DNA from 2 places in the Paenibacillus sp. J31P190 genome. Region 2 is predicted to be linked to the other one. Evidence: riboswitches for the same ligand, from Rfam matches in the RefSeq annotation. Region 2 holds a riboswitch; the other holds the start of a gene.
The links. Region 2 has a riboswitch for cyclic di-AMP ahead of AC58U0_RS29225 (CAP domain-containing protein). Riboswitches for the same ligand answer to the same signal wherever they lie in the genome.
Positions count from the first base shown of each region.

Region 1: another riboswitch for cyclic di-AMP. It lies ahead of AC58U0_RS30000 (stalk domain-containing protein); the one in region 2 lies ahead of AC58U0_RS29225 (CAP domain-containing protein).

Region 1 is NZ_JCAUAS010000024.1:17,062-22,383, forward strand. It holds gene AC58U0_RS29985 (CapA family protein) at 1-475, shown strand, start outside; gene AC58U0_RS29990 (DHH family phosphoesterase) at 529-1,764, shown strand; gene AC58U0_RS29995 (hypothetical protein) at 1,820-1,990, shown strand; gene AC58U0_RS30000 (stalk domain-containing protein) at 2,133-2,924, opposite strand; cyclic di-AMP (ydaO/yuaA leader) riboswitch at 2,929-3,081, opposite strand; gene AC58U0_RS30005 (hypothetical protein) at 3,244-3,534, shown strand; gene AC58U0_RS30010 (PspA/IM30 family protein) at 3,561-4,187, shown strand; gene AC58U0_RS30015 (hypothetical protein) at 4,244-4,405, shown strand; gene liaF (cell wall-active antibiotics response protein LiaF) at 4,360-5,022, shown strand; gene AC58U0_RS30025 (sensor histidine kinase) at 5,072-5,322, shown strand, end outside.
Region 2 is NZ_JCAUAS010000023.1:3,403-8,724, forward strand. It holds gene AC58U0_RS29210 (LURP-one-related/scramblase family protein) at 1-152, opposite strand, end outside; gene AC58U0_RS29215 (glycoside hydrolase family 18 protein) at 325-1,740, opposite strand; gene AC58U0_RS29220 (YheC/YheD family protein) at 2,010-2,354, opposite strand; gene AC58U0_RS29225 (CAP domain-containing protein) at 2,685-3,335, opposite strand; cyclic di-AMP (ydaO/yuaA leader) riboswitch at 3,341-3,473, opposite strand; gene AC58U0_RS29230 (RnfABCDGE type electron transport complex subunit D) at 3,584-4,378, opposite strand; gene AC58U0_RS29235 (FAD:protein FMN transferase) at 4,380-5,261, opposite strand; gene AC58U0_RS29240 (FMN-binding protein) at 5,273-5,322, opposite strand, start outside.

The DNA.
Region 1 (5,322 bases), on a different contig from region 2:
AAATGTAGATCTGGTGATCGTATATTTGCATTTCGGAAACGAATACAGTCATTCTCCAAACTTGCAGCAGAAGCAATTGGTCAAACTTTTGTTTAAACATGGAGCGAATATTATTTTGGGATCGCACCCGCATGTTCTTCAACCGTTAACCACTCGAGGAAAGAAACAATTCGTTATTTATTCGTTAGGTAATTTTATATCTACTAAACTAAAGAATAACGACTATACACAGAGCAGTATTATTCTTAATATTAGTGTCAAAAAAGATGAAGAAGGGAAAGTAGGCATAAACGGGATTCATTATATCCCGACTTTGGTACATCGAAACCTTAATAACGGTCGCCAAAAAACCGAAGTTATTCCAATTCGAGAAGCGTTGAGTGGAAACAATCCAAAAATAAAAGCAAATCAGCGAGAACGAATAAAAAAAATGGTAGAGCATTCGATCAAAATATTGAAGGGGAACACCGAATAAAGTGACATGATCAAGGGTACCTTAATGGGAAACATTAACAGGATGGTGTGTCCTTGTATCATTTGTATACTCATAATGATCTGGATGGCGTAGGTTGCGGTATAATAGCTCGATTAGCATTTGGTGAAAAGGTAGAAATTCGATATAACTCTGTTGGAGGGTTGAATCTACAAGTAAAACGCTTTTTAGAAAAATCAAGAAAAAAGAACTATTTGTTTATCACCGACTTATCCGTGGATGAAACGAATGAACAAGGACTTAACGAGTTTGTGAAATCGGGTGGAAAAGTTAAACTGATTGATCATCATAAAACCTCGCTTCATTTAAACAAATATTCGTGGGGAATGATTCAGGTCGCGTATGAAAATGGGAAACTCGCTTCTGCAACTTCTCTATTTTATGAGTATCTGATCCAGAACGGATTGTTGAAGCCTATGAGGGGATTAGATGAATTCGTCGAATTGGTCCGTCAGTATGATACATGGGAATGGGAACAAAATGAATACATCAAGGCTAAGCGATTAAACGATCTCTTTTATTTAATTTCTATCGAAGAATTTGAGGAGAAAATGGTGGCTCGCATTCAGGAAAGCGAGAACTTTGCATTCGATCCCTTTGAAGAAAAAATTTTGGATATGGAAGAAGAAAAAATCGAACGCTATGTGCGTAGAAAAAAGAGAGAAATCATTCACTCCCGTATAGATGATCATCATGTAGGTATCGTTCATGCGGAATCCTATCATTCTGAACTTGGAAACGATCTAGGCAAAGAAAATCCTCATCTGGATTACATCGCAATCATGAATATGGGCGGTAAAAAGATAAGCTTTCGAACGATTCACGATCACATCGACGTCTCGGAAATAGCGGGTCTTTATGGAGGAGGGGGCCATGCGAAAGCTTCCGGTTGCTCTATGACAGAAGAAGCCTATCAATGGTATGTAGCGAAGCCATTTCCGATGGAGCCCATTCGCTCTGATGCGAACAAAAATACATTTAACACGAAAAATTCTGTTTATGGATCACTTTATGAGAATAGAATCGAACAACAAGTTTTTATTTTCCCTTCTGGAGGCAGGTGGGAAGTCGATGTGGATGGGGTCGAATCCAACCAATATTTTTCTACTTTTGAAGAGGCAGAGCGTTATGTTAAAAGGGATTATGCTGCTTGGCTAGTTCGGGACGAAACGTATGTTGCATTCTTAATGGAGCATATAGCGGCAAGAAAAACAAAAACCCTCGAGGGTAGTTTAGTTAAACAAGGAGCAACACCGGATCCAGATAACTAGGATAGAATGCAAGCCACCTTCTCATACTAACTATGAGACAATGGAGGTGAACGCTATGCCCAAAAATGACGCCGATCCCAAGTATGACCGCGAAGATAACAAAGCAGATAAGAAAAACAATCAGCAAAATAACGCTAATTTCATGGAAGAAGCTCAAACGCTATCGAGCAATGAGGCACCTGATTACGTCCCAAGTTTAAATGGTATCCCCAAGAATCAAGTTTAAGTAACTGCAGGCTGTTCTTCTCATCACTATAGGATGGGAGAGCAGCCTTTCTGATTTTATCTGGTTGTTCCACGCTAAATAAAAAAAGCTGATTTCTTGAGAAGTAAATCTCAGAAATCAAGCTTTTTCTTATTTAGCCATTTTAATTGGATAGTTTGTAAACTTTAATGGTTTGGATACCAAACTTCTGCAAGGATTTCTTGGATCCTGGGATAAAGATATCAACACGTTTGCCTTTGATTGCACCGCCTGTGTCTGTTGCATAAGCATACATGCCGCCTGCAGGTAGGCCATTGAAATTATAACCTTCTATATAGAGCTTACTTCCAAGAGGAATCACCGACGGATCAACTGCAACGGTTCCAATACCTAATGGATTCCCCAAATAATCAAAAGCTCCGTAGCCGCCATTCTCAGATGGATCTGCTGAATAGGCAGTAGATTGAAACAATTCATAATCCGGCGCATGCTTATTGCCATCTTTACTTAGAATAGCTAATTTGCTGCTAGCGTCCCACTGAACGGGAATATCGGATGCTTTGCTTAGAAAACGAAGAGGCACGTATACGCGTCCATTTTGGAATTCTGCATGTGTGTCCATCTCGACACGGTTGCTATCGATCTCAGCTTCCTTTTGTCCAGAAACTAAGGTAATCGAATGCTTGTCGTTATTTAGCGTGACCTTGATCTCATCGCCTTCTCTTTGCCACTTCACGTCATAACCAAGCTTCTCCGTTACGAAACGAATCGGTACTTGGGTAGAATGATTGTCATCTAGAAATGGTTGAGCATCCGGAAATTGAACCAAGTCATCATTGACTTGCACTTTCACATCCATCTCAGCGGCATGCGCCGTAAATGGGGAAAGAAAGCCTCCTGCCAACACTGTTAAAGACACAGCAAGGCTAGTTAACCCTTTAGTAATTGTATGCAATTGGTAATCCTCCTTCAATGAGCCTTCGAGGTTAGTTGACGGGTTCGGGAAGAAGGTTCTCCCTAGTCTGCTCCTTTGAAGAGCAAATATTCACCCCATGTAAATCGTCCCCCGTACCGGCACTTTGTCTGTGCACCGGACTCGGCTTCAAATAGTTTAGCATTCGAGGTTCGGCGGGACAATGACCAAAATATGGATGGAGGTCTTAGAGCGTACTGGACTTAGGTCTAGGTACAAAAACAGTCGCGAGTCCGTTTTGACGTATAGCTGTTTCAGGTACGATAGAAGCATGAAGAACACGTGAAGGGCGGTAAGCAGAATGAGTATGGATCGATCAAAAGGGTTGGCACTAGTTTTAATCACGGCAGGTTTACTTATTTGTCTGCATCATTTGGGTGGTCATGTTCATTTAATGGGCTTTTTATTCCCGGCAGCTATGCTTGGATTAGGCTATGTAGGGATTAAGAATGGGAAGAAAATTGGATGGTTTTTCGCCGGCTTGGGCGGCTTGATACTGACTATTAAACTATCGGGCTTCATCGCGATTGCGTTCGCAGCATGTTTAGTGGTGTATGGTATTCATTTATTGAAGAAACGGAATGAATTTTAAATCAACAGAAATGGAGGTGTGACAACATGAGTATATTGGATCGCATTGGAAAGATGGCAGAAGCAGCATGGCATGAAACGGCCGGTAAGCTTGATCACTATGATCGGGGGAGCAGCATGATCGAGAAGCTGGAACAGCGCTATCAGGAGGCGCTGCAGCGAACTATTGAGCTGCGAAGCCACAGTGTGAACGCAGAGGAGATGGCTCAGCTGCGCGGCGAGCAGGCCGAGCTGGCAATGCGTGCCGGCGATGAAGAGCTCGCGCGGCTCGCGCTGCAAGAGAAGCAGCGCGAGGAAGCCGCTTGCAAGCACTACCGCGCGCAGTACGCGAGCAGCCAGGACGTGTGCCTGGCGCTCGCGGATGAACTGCGCGGGCTGCGTGCAGGGCACGCAGCCGAGGGGGTGCAGCCGCCGAGCAGCGGGCTGCACGAGAAAGAGGCTCGCGATACTTGGCGCGAGCTGGAAGTGACCGGCCGCGAGCTCGGCCGGGAAGCGCTCCAGGGGCTGCGCATTGCTAGCCGCCTGTCGCAAGAGACGCTGAAGGAAGCCGGCGGCAACCTCCAGCAGGAACTGCGCACGCTGCGCGGCAAGTTCCAGCAGGAGTGGCAGCAGCATCGCTCCAGCGATGATACTGATCCGCGCGGCAAGAAATAGCCGCGTGTTATCCCTCCAGCGCCTGATAAGTAGGCGCTGAGGAGCCCTTGACCTCCATGATTCATACGGAAGCCTTGCTGCGCAAGGATTTGCATCTTGGAGGTCGTCCATTCTTATGGTATGCTAGGAATCTATATGAACTAATTAAAAGTCAGCCAGAGGAGGTGCAGCGATGGGAGAAGAAACTAAAAGCAACCGTAACCGCAATACAGCACTAGTGCTGATTGGAGCCGGTCTTTTTTTGCTTCTAGATCATACGATAGGCTTTTTCCCCATTCTTGCCATTATCCTCATCTTGCTAGGCATTCATCGGGTCCGTTCACGCAAAGAGCGCAAAGGTTATGTACTGATCGGCATAGGGGCAGTGATTTTATTCGGTGATCACATTACTATCGTGTTCTCTATTGTTTTAATTTCGCTAGGATTGTTTTTCATACGATCTAAGCAAGTACACAAAGACGATACGTACATGCAAAAGCAGAAATTGGTGGATAGCGTCCGTTTAGGCCGTGAGCCTTGGATTTTAAGGAACAGTTCAACTTGGTACATTATTGGAGAAACCTACATTGATCTTTCACTTGCGATTTTGGAGCAAAAGGAAACCACGGTCATCCTGCAAGGCGTTGTAGGGGATGTAGATATAAAAGTGCCGGAGGATATTGGTGTCGCTGTGACGGCTTCCATCTCATTTGGGCAGATTCAAGTTGCGAATGAGCGTGAGTCAGGGGTTATGAACAAGCTGATTTGGCAGTCCCCTAACTATGAACTTTGCGATCACCGCGTGAAACTTGTGCTTTCTTACATCGTAGGAGATATCAAGATCAAAGTATTGTGAGAATGTACGCTTAGGCACGCGTAAAGATCATGAGGAGGTTCATCACCAATTGGACGGCTATAAACGGCGATTAACGAATATGATATGGCGCAGCATGAGTGAATCGATCATCTTTAGTTTCGTTGTGTTTGGCGCGATCATTTATTTTTTGAATTCACGCAATCTGATAGTGCCATTTACGAGTTGGCAAGAGGGCGTTAAATTTACATTCATGGCGATTTTGGTAATAGGCGGCATTGGCGCTGTGTATGGCTTCTGGAATAGCAACCGAATTACTCGGAGGCTTGAACCGATGATGGA
Region 2 (5,322 bases):
TGCCCATACACATCGATCGCAGAGCCAAAAGAGCTCTTCAAATCTAGATGCCCGACTTTTTTTTCCTGTTCGTCCAGAATCTCCGTAACACCGCTATTAAAAAAATTATCCCGAAAGTATAGATTCAGTACACTCGCCTCCCCACTACTCACACCGATTGTTACGTTTTAAATTTAGACGGAGTGAACAAGAAATAAGTTTATCTTCTTATATGTGTATTTTTTCCTTGAATATCGCTTTTGTAAAGTCATCCCCCCTAAATAAAATAAGCATTCACCCAATGTGAGTGAACGCAGCATGGTTAAGTATTATTATTCGTATTTGTTATATGAGTTTACGTATTTGAAAATTATCTTCGAGCAATACCCAATTTTGCGGAAACGGATAACCAAGTACCCAATAACTGACCCCTCTCAAGTTATATTCCTTGACCAGATCGAATTTGGCCTGGGCACTTCTTGCATCTTCGAACCAGACTTCATGTGTATGTTGATTTTCATCTATATAGCGATAGTTTGGCGTTTGGGACAGCTGATCATACTTGATCTCCGCCCCATGTTGAATGGCTCGACGAATGGCTTCTTGCATATCAAATGTCTCTGCCTGTTGTCCTTTCACATGAGGAAGGAGCCAATCACGTGCGTATAACTGAAAGCCCATAAATATTTTATTTCTAGGAATCACAGTGACCGCATAGTCAAGAACGCGTCGTATTTCGTTGATGGGGGATATGGATTGAGGAGGACCGAATCTGTATCCCCACTCATACGTCATGAGTACGACGAAGTCGACAATGTCTCCATGGGCAGCATAATCGTGAGCTTCGTAGAGCAAACCCTTTTGCTCTGAACTGGTTTTCGGGGCAAGGGCGGAAGATACAAAAAAACCTTTATCATGCAGCCTGCGGACAGCAAGTCGAAGAAATTGATTATATAACTCACGGTCGCTAGGATATACGTTCTCAAAATCAACATTTAAACCACGATAGCCCTTGTTTTCCATAATCGTTAAGATGTTGGTCACTAGCTTATTCTGCAATTCGGGACTGGATAAAATGGTGTGTGCCAGCTTCGATCCGACTTCTGTTGCTGAGAAATTAGTGATTGACATGACCGGTACGACATGTTTCTCATAGGCAGCTGCGATGAGCTGCTGATCATCAGCGGGCTCAAGGGTTCCATCGTCCTTCATTCGATAACCAAAAGGGCATAAGTACGTTAGATGCATCCCATCCTTCCGAACTTGCCCGGCAGCCACCTTTCCAAAAACATTGGTATAACCATTGACATCGATAATCTGCCTCTGCTTTTCTGGGATTTTCAAGTTATGACCCGGGAAAATAAGCGCAGGATTTGTAATCTCATTAGCTTGTGCAATGGCTTGCATAGTAACGCCGTATCGATGAGCGATCTCCCAAAGTGACTCACCCTTCCGCACGGTATGATACAAAACCGGAATAATTAATGATTGATCCGGCCTGATTTGTGTGACATCGCTTATTAAATTTGCCCGAGCAATAGCCTCTATTGTGATGCCGAAACGCCCGGCAATCGTCCCAAGCGTGTCTCCTAATCTAACCACATATTCGGGATAAGGAGCTGGGATGACTAATGCCTGACCGATGACTAAACGATTGGGTTCTCGGAGTTCATTGACGGCGATAATCCGATTGGCATTCACACCATAACGACCTGAAATCAGCCATAGATTCTCTCCTCTTTGCACCACATGAATTTGCACTTTTATACCTCGCTCTCGCCTTAAACTTCTATCTGTACTTTATTCCGCTAATGTCTCTAGTGATTTGGGCGAATACCCAATTTAATGGAATCAAATCCACTCTATTTCGGTACAAAGGTATTCCGTCGCAAAGGTGACCAGCGTATCTATAATCTTTATCAACAGAATACTGTCCGATGTCATTAAATGATGACTGATATAGAAAGGCCTTCCTACGATTTAGTAGAAAGGCCCTTTTCTATATCAGTCGTTTATTGTGTTTTCTATAATCAGCGAACAAAAAACGGATTCTTTGATAATTGAATGATATATGTTGTTTTAGAGCCTGAATTAAGGATTTTCTGATATAACTCAGAGGGTGTTGATGCATGATTTGCTTTTCCTCTTACTCTAACAAACTTGTAATGTTTAGCCGCGCGCCAGGCTTTAATAATGCCCTTTCCTGTATGCTGCGTATTAGCTTTGATATATACCGAGTTATACTTTTTCAAAAAAACAGAAAATGTAGAAAGGTTGAAAATCATTGTTGGTGGTAGGTATTTAGCAATTTCAGGATACCTCGAGTAAAAGCGATGAAGGTTCCACTTAGCCAGCCGGGCTAACTTAGATTGCATGCCATCAATCCTTTTCCAGCGTTTATTAGACAGCATATTATGCTGATCACAGGATGGATACGACTTCAGCGGAGTAAAACTGATATTGATCGTACTTCCTTAGTGTTATGTATACAATTTAGAACATCAATTTCTTGAGATAACCAGGAACAATACGGCTCACCTTTTGCTCTTTTCATAACAAAACAACCCCGTAATCTTTCAATTATTACAACACCAGACGTGTGAACCTGCCTTGGAAATCAGAACATCCGTTAATTTAAAAACAAAAAAACCAGCAAACACAAGGTTGCTGGTTTCTCTTGAAATATTCTGCAGACATACGCTGCTTTAGTTACTAATGAATTCCTGTACCCATTCGCCGTTATAGAACGCAACACCGATTTGGGTGAAGTTGGGGCTAAGAATGTTTTGACGATGACCTGTGCTGTTCATCCATGCTTTCATGACAGCTTCAGGCGTTTGTTGACCTTTCGCAATGTTTTCACCTGCGTAGGAATAGCGAATGCCATATGTGCTCATCATATCAAAAGGAGACCCGTAGGTCGGCGAGGTATGATCGAAATAGCCGTTGTTGTACATATCCTTCGCTTTGTCCAAAGCCATGGCTGTAAGTGAGCTGTTGCTAGTTAATGGACGAAGTCCTGCCTTAGCTCGTTCTTGGTTAACTAAGTTAACCACTTGGCTAGCAAATGCTGATTGGGATGGCGCAGTCGTAACTGTCGTTTTTGTACCTGCATTTGTACTCGTGCTTCCAGGGATGTTGAGGCTCATACCTGACCAAATCACGTTCGGATTGGCAACCTGAGGGTTTGCCTTAATAAGCGAAGATAGGCTTATACCATACTTCTGGGATATTAACCACATGGTATCATTACCTGATACTGTGTGAGTTGCTGGTGCGGCCATTGCCGCGCTCGATCCTGCGAGAATGCTCAATCCTATTGCGCCGGTAACTACGAGCTTTTTGTAACGTTTCAAAATAAACCTCTCCTTTTTGCGGCCTGCGAGGTTAGCTGTCGGATTCGGATCAAAGAGTAATCACCCGGCCGCAGATAGCGGCTTCACCCCAAATAATGGTTCCCCCGTGCTTGCTGGAAGCTTCGGCCTTCTGAGTTATTTGATCCACAGGATCTTACAAATTGTATCATGTGAAATCATGGAGAACATGACTCAAAATTTTCCAAGAGCATCCATTACGTTTGTTCGCATGTAAATAATCCCCTCATTCAATTAATATATCCAGTGGTATTCCTAAGCTTCGGTACAAGTAAATGATATAAGTTCCCGATAAGCAATCCTATAAATAAGTACATCAAACCTCCAAAAATGCTATAAATAACTGCACCCACGATCGCGCTAAGGATGCCAAAAATGACTTGATCCTTATTTTTTGCCGGTGAAGTAGGCGGATCTGTAAGCATAAAAAGAGCAAAGAAAAGGGATGCATTAATAAAAGGCGATCGAAGTGCGTCAGTGGCGTCTCCGACATCAATAATCCCCATAATCAATAATAAGATGAAATAAGTTCCTAGAAATGAAAAAACTTGATGAAATTTGTTTACTCGGTTCGTCACCATGTATCCGCCAATCAAAAGAAACACAACTGTCCATGTGGGAAGATCCCCGAATGCGCCCCACCAGCTTTGTCCTGTTCGAAAGAAAAGGATGGATAGCAGCAGTCCGAATGCCGCTGGATTGAAGATTGGTTTTTTCTTATAGACAAATAAATGTTTCGACAAAATAGCCATAATGGAAGTTGCAGCAACAATATACCATGAGGAAGTTGTGCTTAAGATTAAAGCTATGATTAACCCGGTTATTACCGCACCATCCGGCATCATTCGCTTCCTTTTGGCAATACGGGAACAAAGAGTATCCACGGCTGAAGAAGCAACGACGGCAATGATACTATTATAAATGCCTCTAATATCTAGTGACCATATGGAGGCTATTAATAGAAAGGCAACCAAGGAAACTATGACATATCCCTTTGGCGTTTTAATCCATTGGTTAACTGTCAATTTATGTACCCCCTACTCTATATATTAGTAAATCGGATGATATCAAGATTCCCTTGAGATCAACTTGTTCTATTAACGTTCTCCCGCGGTCCAACCCCAATAAGAAGAAGGCCGTCGAGAAGGCGTCCGCCATCATAGCGAAAGGGGCGATGACGCTGCAGCTGACCCATTCGTCCGGTGATTGTTTCGTTTTGGGGTCGATGATATGATGCATACCGGCTTTTAATTCGCTCTTGCGCTCGTAACTTCCAGAGGTACAGACCGCCTCATTCGATATTTCAACCGTTTGAATGATTTGTTCTTTGTACTCGGGATGCTGAATGCCAATTCTCCACTTGCTGCCGTATTCGTCTACTCCCCCAGCATAGAGGTCACCGCCAGCATTGACGACAAATCCTTCAAAACCTTTCAACTCGTTTGCGGCCAAGTCGATTGCGAATCCTTTAGCCACGGCACCTAAATCAATCACCATCGGCTTCCGCAAATACAATGTACGATCCTGCTCATTTAAGATGATATCCCGATAGGAAGCGGAACCCACTGAGGAGCTTTGAATGGTTTCCCCAGTTAAATAATGCTGATTGAATCCCAGTTCTTCCATCGCTTTTCCCACCGCAGGATCAAATATCCCATTCGTCCATTTCGCCACTTCCAAACCAAACTTCAAAGGCTCAAATAAAAACGGACTTATCCGAACGGGAGTTTTTATGACTCGACATGCCCCCATCAATTCACTATCTAGACTGAAACGGCTGCAAGCTTGTTCGACTTTCCGAAATGCCTCAAAAGCCCGATCAATGGCTGTTTCTGTCTGATCCTTTGATTTCCGAGTGACGACCTGTATATCTACAACGGTATCCATAAATAATTTCGTTTTTTTCATGATTTTGTCCATTATGAGTTTCGCGCCTGAGAAAGCGCATCTTGTACGGCATCTTTAAATG